Regions from separate parts of the Lysinibacillus sp. NPDC093692 genome, predicted to be linked through region 1. Evidence: riboswitches for the same ligand, from Rfam matches in the RefSeq annotation. Region 1 holds a riboswitch; the other holds the start of a gene.
The links. A riboswitch is a leader RNA that binds a small molecule or an ion and turns the genes downstream of it on or off. The one in region 1 is predicted to bind cobalamin.
Positions count from the first base shown of each region.

Region 2: it holds a riboswitch for cobalamin, as region 1 does, so the genes downstream of both, ACQKN4_RS08915 (ATP:cob(I)alamin adenosyltransferase) here and nikA (nickel ABC transporter substrate-binding protein) in region 1, are expected to answer to the same signal.

Region 1 covers NZ_JBNNUW010000019.1:38,675-43,729, reverse strand. Annotated here, with positions in the region: gene ACQKN4_RS18385 (ABC transporter permease subunit) at 1-19, opposite strand, end outside; gene nikB (nickel ABC transporter permease) at 21-998, opposite strand; gene nikA (nickel ABC transporter substrate-binding protein) at 1,047-2,654, opposite strand; cobalamin riboswitch at 2,857-3,051, opposite strand; gene ACQKN4_RS18370 (DUF1572 family protein) at 3,195-3,731, opposite strand; gene ACQKN4_RS18365 (hypothetical protein) at 3,904-4,440, opposite strand; gene ACQKN4_RS18360 (hypothetical protein) at 4,428-4,811, opposite strand; gene ACQKN4_RS18355 (RNA polymerase sigma factor) at 4,804-4,956, opposite strand; gene ACQKN4_RS18350 (hypothetical protein) at 4,986-5,055, opposite strand, start outside.
Region 2 covers NZ_JBNNUW010000006.1:137,396-142,450, forward strand. Annotated here, with positions in the region: gene ACQKN4_RS08905 (NlpC/P60 family protein) at 1-855, shown strand, start outside; gene ACQKN4_RS08910 (hypothetical protein) at 1,447-1,995, shown strand; cobalamin riboswitch at 2,226-2,415, shown strand; gene ACQKN4_RS08915 (ATP:cob(I)alamin adenosyltransferase) at 2,613-3,155, shown strand; gene ACQKN4_RS08920 (ABC transporter substrate-binding protein) at 3,157-4,116, shown strand; gene ACQKN4_RS08925 (tyrosine-protein phosphatase) at 4,339-5,055, shown strand, end outside.

The DNA of each region.
Region 1 (5,055 bases):
TTTTGTGTAATATAATCACTCTACTCTCCCCCCTCTCCATTTAGCCGAGGGTCAAGAACTCGATGCAATATATCAGTACATAAATTAGCAAAAACATAGATGATAGCAATTATTAGAACATAACATTGCACAACAGGATAATCCCTATTAATAATTGATTCTATTAAGTAGCGACCTAACCCTGGCCAGCTAAATACTTGCTCTACAATAACTGCCCCGCCTAATAAATTTCCAAGTGTCATGCCAAGCATCGTCGTCAACGGTATAGCTGCATTTTTGAAGACATGTCGACTGAGAATAACAGTTTTTTTTAAACCTCTTAAATATGCATACTGAACATAATATTTTTGTAATTCTTCTATGACACTTGTACGAATTGCTTGAACAAACAATCCAGTAGTTGGTAATGCCAAAGCCACGGCTGGTAAAATCATATGTAAAATAGTCCCTTTACCATTTGTCGGGAAAATGCCTAGCTTCAAACTGAATAAGTATAAAAGAAAAAAGCCTAACCAAAAAGTTGGGATGGATACACTGATAATAGATAATAAGCCAACTATCTTATCAAATACGGAATTTTTATAAAGAGCACTTATAATACCTAGAGGAATACTAAAGCAAATAATACATACAAATGCAGCTAGGGCTAATTCAAAAGTTGCCGGTAGTTTCTCTAATATTTCTTGAGCAACGGGTAATTTACTCACAAATGATGTACCAAAATCGAAGTACAACACACCTTTTAGCCATATAAAATATTGAATAGACAAAGGTTGATCAGTGCCTAATTCCGATCGTAGCGCCTGTATTGCTTCTGCTGTCGGGGCGACTCCTGACAGTCTAAGTATGACCTCCGCTGGATCTACTGGAACAAAACGAATAAATAAAAAGGTCATTATCGAAACCCCTAGCAAAACAAATGGTAATGTAATCACTCGTTTTAGACAAAAAAGCCAAGTTGATTCGTACATTTCTTTCATCACTTCCCAAGTCTTCATAGTGCAAAAAGAGAGGAGCCATAGTAGACCCACTCTCTTCTCATTCTCTTACTTTAAATCCATTTGAGCATAAGGAATATCGTATTCAGATGCACTAGGATTAAAATCTTTCATATGTTTATGGTAAATAACGTTATTCGTTTCATATGAAATTGGATAAAATAATGCTTGGTCATGGAACATTGTTAAAATATCTTTATACAATTGCACACGTTCCGCTTCATTTGTACCAATTAATAGTTGATGTATTTTGCCATCAATTTGTGCTGCGTTATCTAGGCCTAATTTCGCTTCATAAACGCCATTTGCATTCGGTGTTGCTGATTCATTTGCGAAGCTGTGTGGGTCTGTTGGTGGACCATTTGTGCGCCAGAAATTAATATCTACTTGATTATCCATTAATTTTTGGAGCCCTACCATTACATCAGCACCTTCAAGGTTTAATTGGACGCCTATTTTTGCTAATTCCCCTTGCATTAACTCTGCCATTGGTTTTTGGATAGCATCTGTTGCAATATAGATTAAATCTAATTGAAGAGGTTGCCCATTTTTGGAACGGCTTTTATCACCACTTTTTAATGTCCAACCTGCTTCATCTAATAACTGCTCGGCTTTTTCTGGATTAAATAGTATTGGTTTTAAATCAATATTGGCATATGGAATAGCGTCCCAAAACAGTGTATTGGCAACTTTTTCTGTACCATGGGTAATACTTTCAACCATTTGTTCTTTATTAACAGCGTGTTGAATAGCCTGACGTACTTTTAATTCTGCTAAAGGACCAGATTGAGTATTAAAAAGTAATGCACGTGTAGATAAAGGTTCAGATACTGCCGTTTTGTATTGATCGCTATCTTTTAAGAAAGTGTAGTTATCTAAGCTAATAATGCCTCGACCATAAATTAAGTCTAATTCTTCGTTTTCAAATGCTAGTGAAATAGATTCTGAATCAGGTATAATTTTCACTTTTACTTTGTCTACTAGTGGCTTTTCACCCCAATAATGTTCGTTGCGGCTAAAGAGTGCATATTGATCTTTTTTATATTCGGTTAATACCCATGGACCTGTTCCAACCGGAGCATTAATACCTTTATTAGTTGTATCTCCTTCAGGGAATCCGTTATCCCCTAAGAAGCGGAATGGTCGCACAAAAGCCAGTTCATTTAATACAGGGTAATAGGGCGCATCTAATTGTAGACGAATTGTATAGTCATCTTCTTTCACTACATCTACAATATGATTCACCATCCCCATCCAGGAGTGTGTATCACGATCTGCTAAAACTGCTTTAAAATTGCGAATAACATTATCAGCATTAAAGGCTGTCCCATCAGAGTATTTTACATTTTGTCTAAGATGAAATATGTACGCTGTTTTATCGTCAGAAATTTCCCAGCTCTCCGCTAATTTTGGCGATATTGTTCCGTCATCGTTATACTCTACCAATGATTCATACACCATTGCTTGTGCAGTCATTTGGTTTGGTAAATAGGTATGCGGATTTAAAGGCCCTATATCTAGCGGCCAGCCAACTGTTATCATTTTTTCTTCGTTAGAGGTTTTACTTCCATTACCTTCACTCGAGCTTGAACAGCCTGCTAAAATGGTTAACATCAGTATTAGAATGAAAGGTAATAATTTTTTAAAAAATATCATTATGATTGCTCCTGTCTTTTCTTAGGTGTTAGAAAATTGATATCTGTATGTTTGTCCACCATACTACTAACTTGAAACTCAAAGTAATCGTCATGACTATGATTAGAAAAATGCATAAAAAAATCCTTATTCCACGTGAATAAGGATAGAAAAACTCATTATTAAAAGCCTTCCATCCATCTCCCTATCTTTCGTAGATCTACAATGAATCTTACTACAAGCAGGCATTCTGGCTTATGAATCTTCATTTTACTTCACCTTCCCAAGTACTTACTCAGTGGTATTTGAAGCAAAACTCCTCATTTACAGCTGCGGGACAGCATGGGATTTACACCCATTTTCCTTTAAATTAAGTGAAAAAGTTTTTTTCACTCAAACTTGTAATGAACCATATTAAATTTAGTATTAAACATAACACGCTGCAAAGACACACGTCAATTTTATTTTCTGAATATAATAAAGTTTTGAGATTTTTAAACATAGTTATAAATATTTATTCCACAAAAAAAGCCATCACACACTAGTGAGATGGCTACACTTCTATCGTTGATGTTTTTTTAACATTGATTCTGTAAAAGCCTGAGATTGTCCCTTTGGAATACTTATTGTTTGCCACTCAGAACCCTTTATTTGCTTAGCGATGTAAACGATTTGACCGACATGTTGAGAGTAATGAGACATTTGTCTTTCGATCGCATCTATAACAGAATGCCGTTCTCCCCTTATCGTTACAAATCCTTGTAAATCAGCTTCCGTTAAACCTTGTAACGCATCTAAAAATACTTGCCAGCCCTTTTCCCATACGTTCATAACCTCTTCTTTTGTCTGAAGGCTATCCGTAAACTCATCATCTCGATTTCTCGTTGCTTTCTCACCATCTGTCGTTAAAAAGTCCGTCCATCTCGATATCATATTTCCACTAATATGTTTTACAATCACTGCAATACTGTTTGAATCTTCATTATACGCCCAGTGCAATTGGGCCTCTTCTAGTTGGTCGAGTGTTTTATCGCCTAGCTCTTTGACACTTCTAAATCTTTTTTGAACAACATTTATATACGTTTGCGCTACCGTCATTGTTGAACCCCCCGTCCCTTTTCCACTATTTTAATATAAACAGAATACGATGTGCTATTTTGGTAACTAATTGTTGTCAAAAATAAACCTATATTCACAGGGTGTTCTTTATCACCACTGATTGTTAGCCTTCACCAATCGAGCTTTTACAGGCAGCTTATCTTCCACCTAACTACTTTGCATTCGCTGAATTTATGTGGGGGATAAATTCCCTTGCAATAGCAACCATTTTTTCTTGTGCTTCTTGTTGATCACCATTTAATTGATAACCTATTTGATATACATAGCCATTATAATACGTATAAAACTCATTGGCTCTTGTACTAATTTGATAAATGCGCTTGCCTGCCGCATCATAATAATAGTATGAATACGCGAAACCTTTATCTGGTGTCATCGCTCGAAAATATAAAGGATTCATGAAACTCAAACCTACATTCTTGATTTCCCCTGAAAAGTCCTGACTATCCTTAAATTTATAGTTTACTAAAGGATTATGATCCACATTTGTTACCGTAAAATTAATATATTGACGATCCACTCCAGTAAGAGACTTTTCTTTATAAGTAAATTGAAATAGCTTTTGCAAGCTACCGTCTCGCATCTCTGATGTTACCGCATAGACCTCCTGTATATTTGATTTAAACGGAAGATTTTTAGGGTCTATTAGATGGACAGCATCCCCCATAGTAGTCGCTACTGCTTGCATTGCCTCGAAGCCTTGAAGCCTTGAAGCGGTTCATAAAATTTTATATTTTCGCGGTGATGTAATTCATCTGCTATTTGAAGATACTGACTGAACGTTGTCTCTGTTCCTTCAACTTCTATTTGAAATAAATCGGTGAATGATTGTTTTTCTTCTTCATGAAGTATTTCTGTCGTTAAATGGTCAAATGGTTTCGAAGCTTGCCATGCAATAAATAGTAAGATAGAGCATGTCATCATGACGGCTAATGCACGATACGGCCAAAGTTGCTTTGATGGATACGGCTCTTGCTGAATTTGTTGTTGAACCTTTTGAATGATTGCTTCTTTATGTGCTGAGACATCCTTCAATACATGCATTGTATGCTTATCCATGGAAAAGTACCTCCCATTCAATATCATGAAGATCAATTTTTAATAATTCCTTCCCTTTTTTCAAACGTGATTTAACTGTACCTTCAGGGATTTCGAGTAGCTTAGCGATTTCTTTTATCGTCATACCCTCTAAATAAAAATACACAATGGGTTCTCGTAGCTTTAACGGTAATTTCAAAATGGCTTCATCAAAATCGTTTGTTCATCCTGTTGAATAAGCGTATCTTGTAGAACGGATTTTTGC
Region 2 (5,055 bases), on a different contig from region 1:
GATAATACTGTAGGTATTTATTTAAACGCTGTTCTAGAATCAAAAAGTTTTGCAGATTTAATGGACCGTGTCGTAGCGGTAAAAACATTAATGGATGCTGACCAAGAATTAGTAGATCAACAAGAAGCAGATAAGGCTAGCTTAGAAAAACAAAAAACAACATTAGATGAAAAACAAAAAGAGCTTCAAAAGCAATTCCAAGAGCTTCAAGAGAAGGAAAGCGAAATGGAAGTAAAAAAAGCTGAAAATGAAGCGAAATCTCTTGCATTAAAAGCACAAATTGCAACGAAACAAGAAGAAGAGCGTTTAGAAGCAGAACGTAAAGCAGCAGAGGAAGAGGCAGCTCGTTTACGTGCACTTCAAGCAGCTACTCCAGTTGTACAAGCAACAAACAACAATGCTAACACTAACGATAATGGCAATAGCAATGATAATAATAATGGCAAAGCTAACAATGAAAAATCATCACAAAAAGTGGTTGTTGGTTCAGGAGCAGGCACTGCATCTTCAGGTGATGCTATTTCAGTTGCGAAACAATTCTTAGGTCGTAGCTATGTTTGGGGCGGTAGTAACCCATCAACAGGATTTGACTGTTCTGGTCTTGTACAATGGTCTTACAAACAAGCGGGTGTAAATTTACCACGTACAGCATCACAACAATATTTAGCAACACAACGTATTTCAGCAAGTGAAGCACGTGTAGGTGACCTAGTATTCTTCAGCTATGGTTCAGGTATAGCGCATGTAGGTATTTACTTAGGAAACAACACAATGATTGATGCTCAAAATAAAGGTGTTGTCATTGAATCACTTGATTGGTGGAATCAATATTTAGTAGGCTTCGGTCGTATTTAATAAGCCGTACTATTATATAGACGATTAAAATAGCGAAAAGGTTATCTTTGTAAAAGAAATTACAAGGGTAACCTTTTTTTATTATTTGACGGTACTGGAAATTATCAACTGTTTAAACTATAGTTAAGATTCTACGACTAAACCTATTAGGCAAACGCATAATGTTATTCATTAGTTTAGGCTCGACTACTCGGTCAATAATGAGTAAAATAACTTTTGTAATGAATAAATTTACATAAGTTGATATATTTATAACTATAGCCCCAGTTATAAAAATGATAATACAGCCGAAAAAAGAATTAGCATCAATTTTTCGTTATTGCGTATTTCGCTTTGACTCAATCGTGAGATAACTCCAATAATAATCCTAACGAGTATTCCTCTGTCTTCATATAGCTAAAAGAAAAGATTCTTGCATATTGAACGCCATTTCTGATAATTTTGAAATATACGATTGGGATCTTGCTCTGAAATTACAATTATATGAGACTTTTAATTTGTAGTAGCAAAGTAACGCATGATGGTAAATGAGATAACACTTACAAGTACACTATTTTTTACGTTCTGAAACAATAAAGGTAGGGATGAATCATGGAAAAAGAGATTTTGCAACTTTTTAGTAATTTAACAGAGCGTGACCGTGATATTCAATACAAATCATACGAAGAATTAATGAAAATTATGCAGGAACCAGTTGATTGGACCTATTCAGTTTGGGAACAATTAGTTCAAACTCTTACATACAAAAATGGACATGTACGTGCAAGTGCTGCACAATTTTTATGCGCACTGGCAGCAAAAAGCGATCCTGAAGAAAGAGTGTTAGAGGACTTCTTAAAGATTTGGGCAGTAACGTATGATGAAGAAACAGTCACTGTGAGGCATACTTTACAGGCAATTTGGAAAATAGGCTTAGCGGGGCAGGTACAAAGAGATTTAGTCGTATCATATTTGGCTAAAAGATATCAAACGTGCTTAGACGAAAAGCACCCGACATTAATACGCTATGATATTATTGTATCCTTTAAAAAGCTATTCGATACAACAAATGACCCAAAGCTACTAGAAATTGCACAGCGTTTAATTGAGGAAGAGAAAGATGTTAAATCCAAAAAGAAATATAAAAATGCCATCCGATGAAAGTTATGAAAATGGCTATTTTTTGAAAATCCTTTCATTATAAAAAATAAAATGCTTTAACTTATAAGGCATAACAAATATTTGCACGAGCAGGATGAATACCCAATGGGAGAGTGAATATATCCGCGTGCATACGGTAATACCTGCATGATTTTTATCCATCGTTGTTTATTCTAAATTCCACAGCTATTTTTTCCTATCAATCTATGATAAACTGCATAACAAGTGAATAATTCTTGCAGAATAAAGGTGCTGAACTATAGCATAATCGGGAATTCGGTGAAAAACCGGAGCTGTTTCCGCAACTGTAAGTACAGAAGTCATAAAGATATACCACTGTCGAATTATCCGATGGGAAGGTTTTTTATGAATGTAGTGAACTGTACAAGCCAGGAGACCGACCTTTGTTTGAACGTATAGATAACTCTTCGGAAGCTAGGAGAATATGCGGCAAATACATAGGCTATGTCGTATTTATGTGACACTATTTATGCTATTTTTCGTTGTTTCCTTAGGAGTGGGAACAACGTTTTTTTTATGCGCTTATAGTTCACCTGATGTAAGACGAGGTGTTAATAAGGTAAGAATTTTTCACGAAGGAAAGCGGGGACTTAGATTTGAAAAAAGATGCACGTTATTCTTGTTATCCATTTATGCGTGAAAAGGCATCTACAGTAGATTTTGAAATTCGAACGGATAGCCTAACAACACATATTGGTGTAGCATTGGCGGCGGTTAAAAAAGAAACGGTAGAGGTAGTAGCAGATGATTTACTTGCCATTTTGCCAATGGCTTACCATGTAAATGGCTCAGTCCGAGGCAAATTAGCTGTAACTGAAGATGATTTGACTTGGCTTAGTGATCGCTATGATTTCTATGTTAGTCATGTTAAAGAGGAAATACAAAACTTTGTATTACCCCAAGGAACAGAGGCAGCTTCTGCATTACATTTATGTCGTAGTGAGGCAAAAAAATCATACCGTGTTTTGCACAAAGTATCTGAAGAACGCGAAGTACCAGCTATTCTCTTTGATTATTTAGGATTGCTAGCCAATGTATTTTTTGTAATGGCTGTCTATATGAATCAGCATGCAGGTATTGCTGAAATACCGTTTATTAGTAAGTCATACCCGATGAAAAAGAAAAAGGAGAATCAATGAAATGAAGAAAATGTTTAAGCTACAATGGCTTTCTGTGTTGATGTTGGCACTTGTATTAGTTGGCTGTGGCACGAAAGAGGATACAAATAAAGATACTGTTTCTAAAGAAGATCAACAAGTTGAGAAAACTACTAGCTATAAAGTTAAGGATGACCGTGGTGTAGAAGTAGAGTTTAATGCAGTACCTAAAACTATTGTTTCATTAAAACCGAGTAATACAGAGATTTTATTTGCGCTAGGTGTGGGTGATAAAATAGTTGGTGCGACTGAGTATGATTCGTATCCAGAAGAAGCTCAAAAAATTGAGCGTGTTTCTGATTCTACAATATTCAATAGTGAGCGTATTTTAGCGTTAAAGCCAGACGTCGTTATTGCCTATACAACTGGAGACGATGAAGAAAATTTAAATGCCTTAAAAGGTCTCGAAGATGCGGGTATTAAAGTGTTTGCCATTCAATCAGCTAAATCATTTGATGATGTTTATGGGGATATCGAACAAGTCTCAGCAGCTATGGGCATCAAAGATAAAGGCGAAAAGTTAAATGAAGATATTAAATCTAAAATTGCAGATGTCCAAGCAAAAGTTAAAGATGTGAAAGAACCAAAAAATATCTATTTAGAAATTAGTCCAAAGCCAGACATCTATACAGCTGGTTCTGATACATTCCAACAAGAGATTTTAAATGCTGCAAACGTTAACAACGTTTTTGTTGAACTTAAAAGCTGGGCAATGGTATCTGAGGAAGATGTCATTGCGAAAAATCCAGAAGTCATTTTAACAACAGTAGGCAATGACTCAACGGGAGAAATTCTTTCTCGTGATGGATGGAATTCAATCACGGCCATTAAAAATAAAGCTGTTTATTCTATAGATAATGATATCTCAAACCGTCCAGGTCCACGTATTGGCGAAGCTGTTGAGTTAATCGCGAAAGCAGTATATCCTGAGTTATTTAAATAATTGATATTGAAAAATAGTATTTTGGAGCTGTCCTTTATCAAGGGCAGCTTTTTTTGATGAATAAAAAGGATAACTGCTCCACCCAAATAAAGAAACACTCAAATAAATCCCCTTGTTGCTCTAAGTAGTGTACGACATTCCCTAATGCGAAAATTAGTATTATATCGAATTGTTCTATAAAATAGAGATAAGTATGCTTGCTAACAGGGAGGGGTGCAGTGAGTGAAACAGTTTGATATGAATATTATTCCGTTTGAGGCAGTTAATAATTTTCGGGATATGGGTGGTTATAAGTCAAGAGATGGGCGTGCTGTTAAGAATGGTTTGATTTATCGTTCAGCCGCACTTGGTAAAATGACGAAATCAGATAAAGAGCGCTTTGAAACGCTAGGTGTGAAAACAATTTTTGATTATCGAGACAACCATGAGGCTCAAAATAATCCTAATCCGATATTCCCGTATGCCAAGTATATTCAAATACCAGCTAAAGGAAATCATGCTTTTGAGATGCCTACAAACTCTGGTGGAAAAGATTTTTATAAGGTTGTAAGCCCGGAGATGTTTAGAGAATTTTATGCACAAATGCCTTTTAATAATGCCTCATTCAAAGAGTTAATAGCAACGATTCAACAACCTGAAAATTTAGGGCTTGTTCATCATTGTGCAGTCGGGAAGGATCGAACAGGTATTGGCAGTGCGCTAATTTTACTTGCTTTAGATGTCCCTGAGGAAACGATCATGGAGGATTATTTAGATACAAATGTACATTTACGTTCCTTAGTCGAACGAATGGCTCTAACCATTCAGCAAGATTATAGCGATCAAGAATTACAGCAATTTTATGCCTTAATGTCTGCCCGTGAAGACTATTTGCAGGCAGCATTTGATGCAATGGATAGCCGATATGGCTCTAAGACAGCTTTTTTAGAGGAAGAGTTT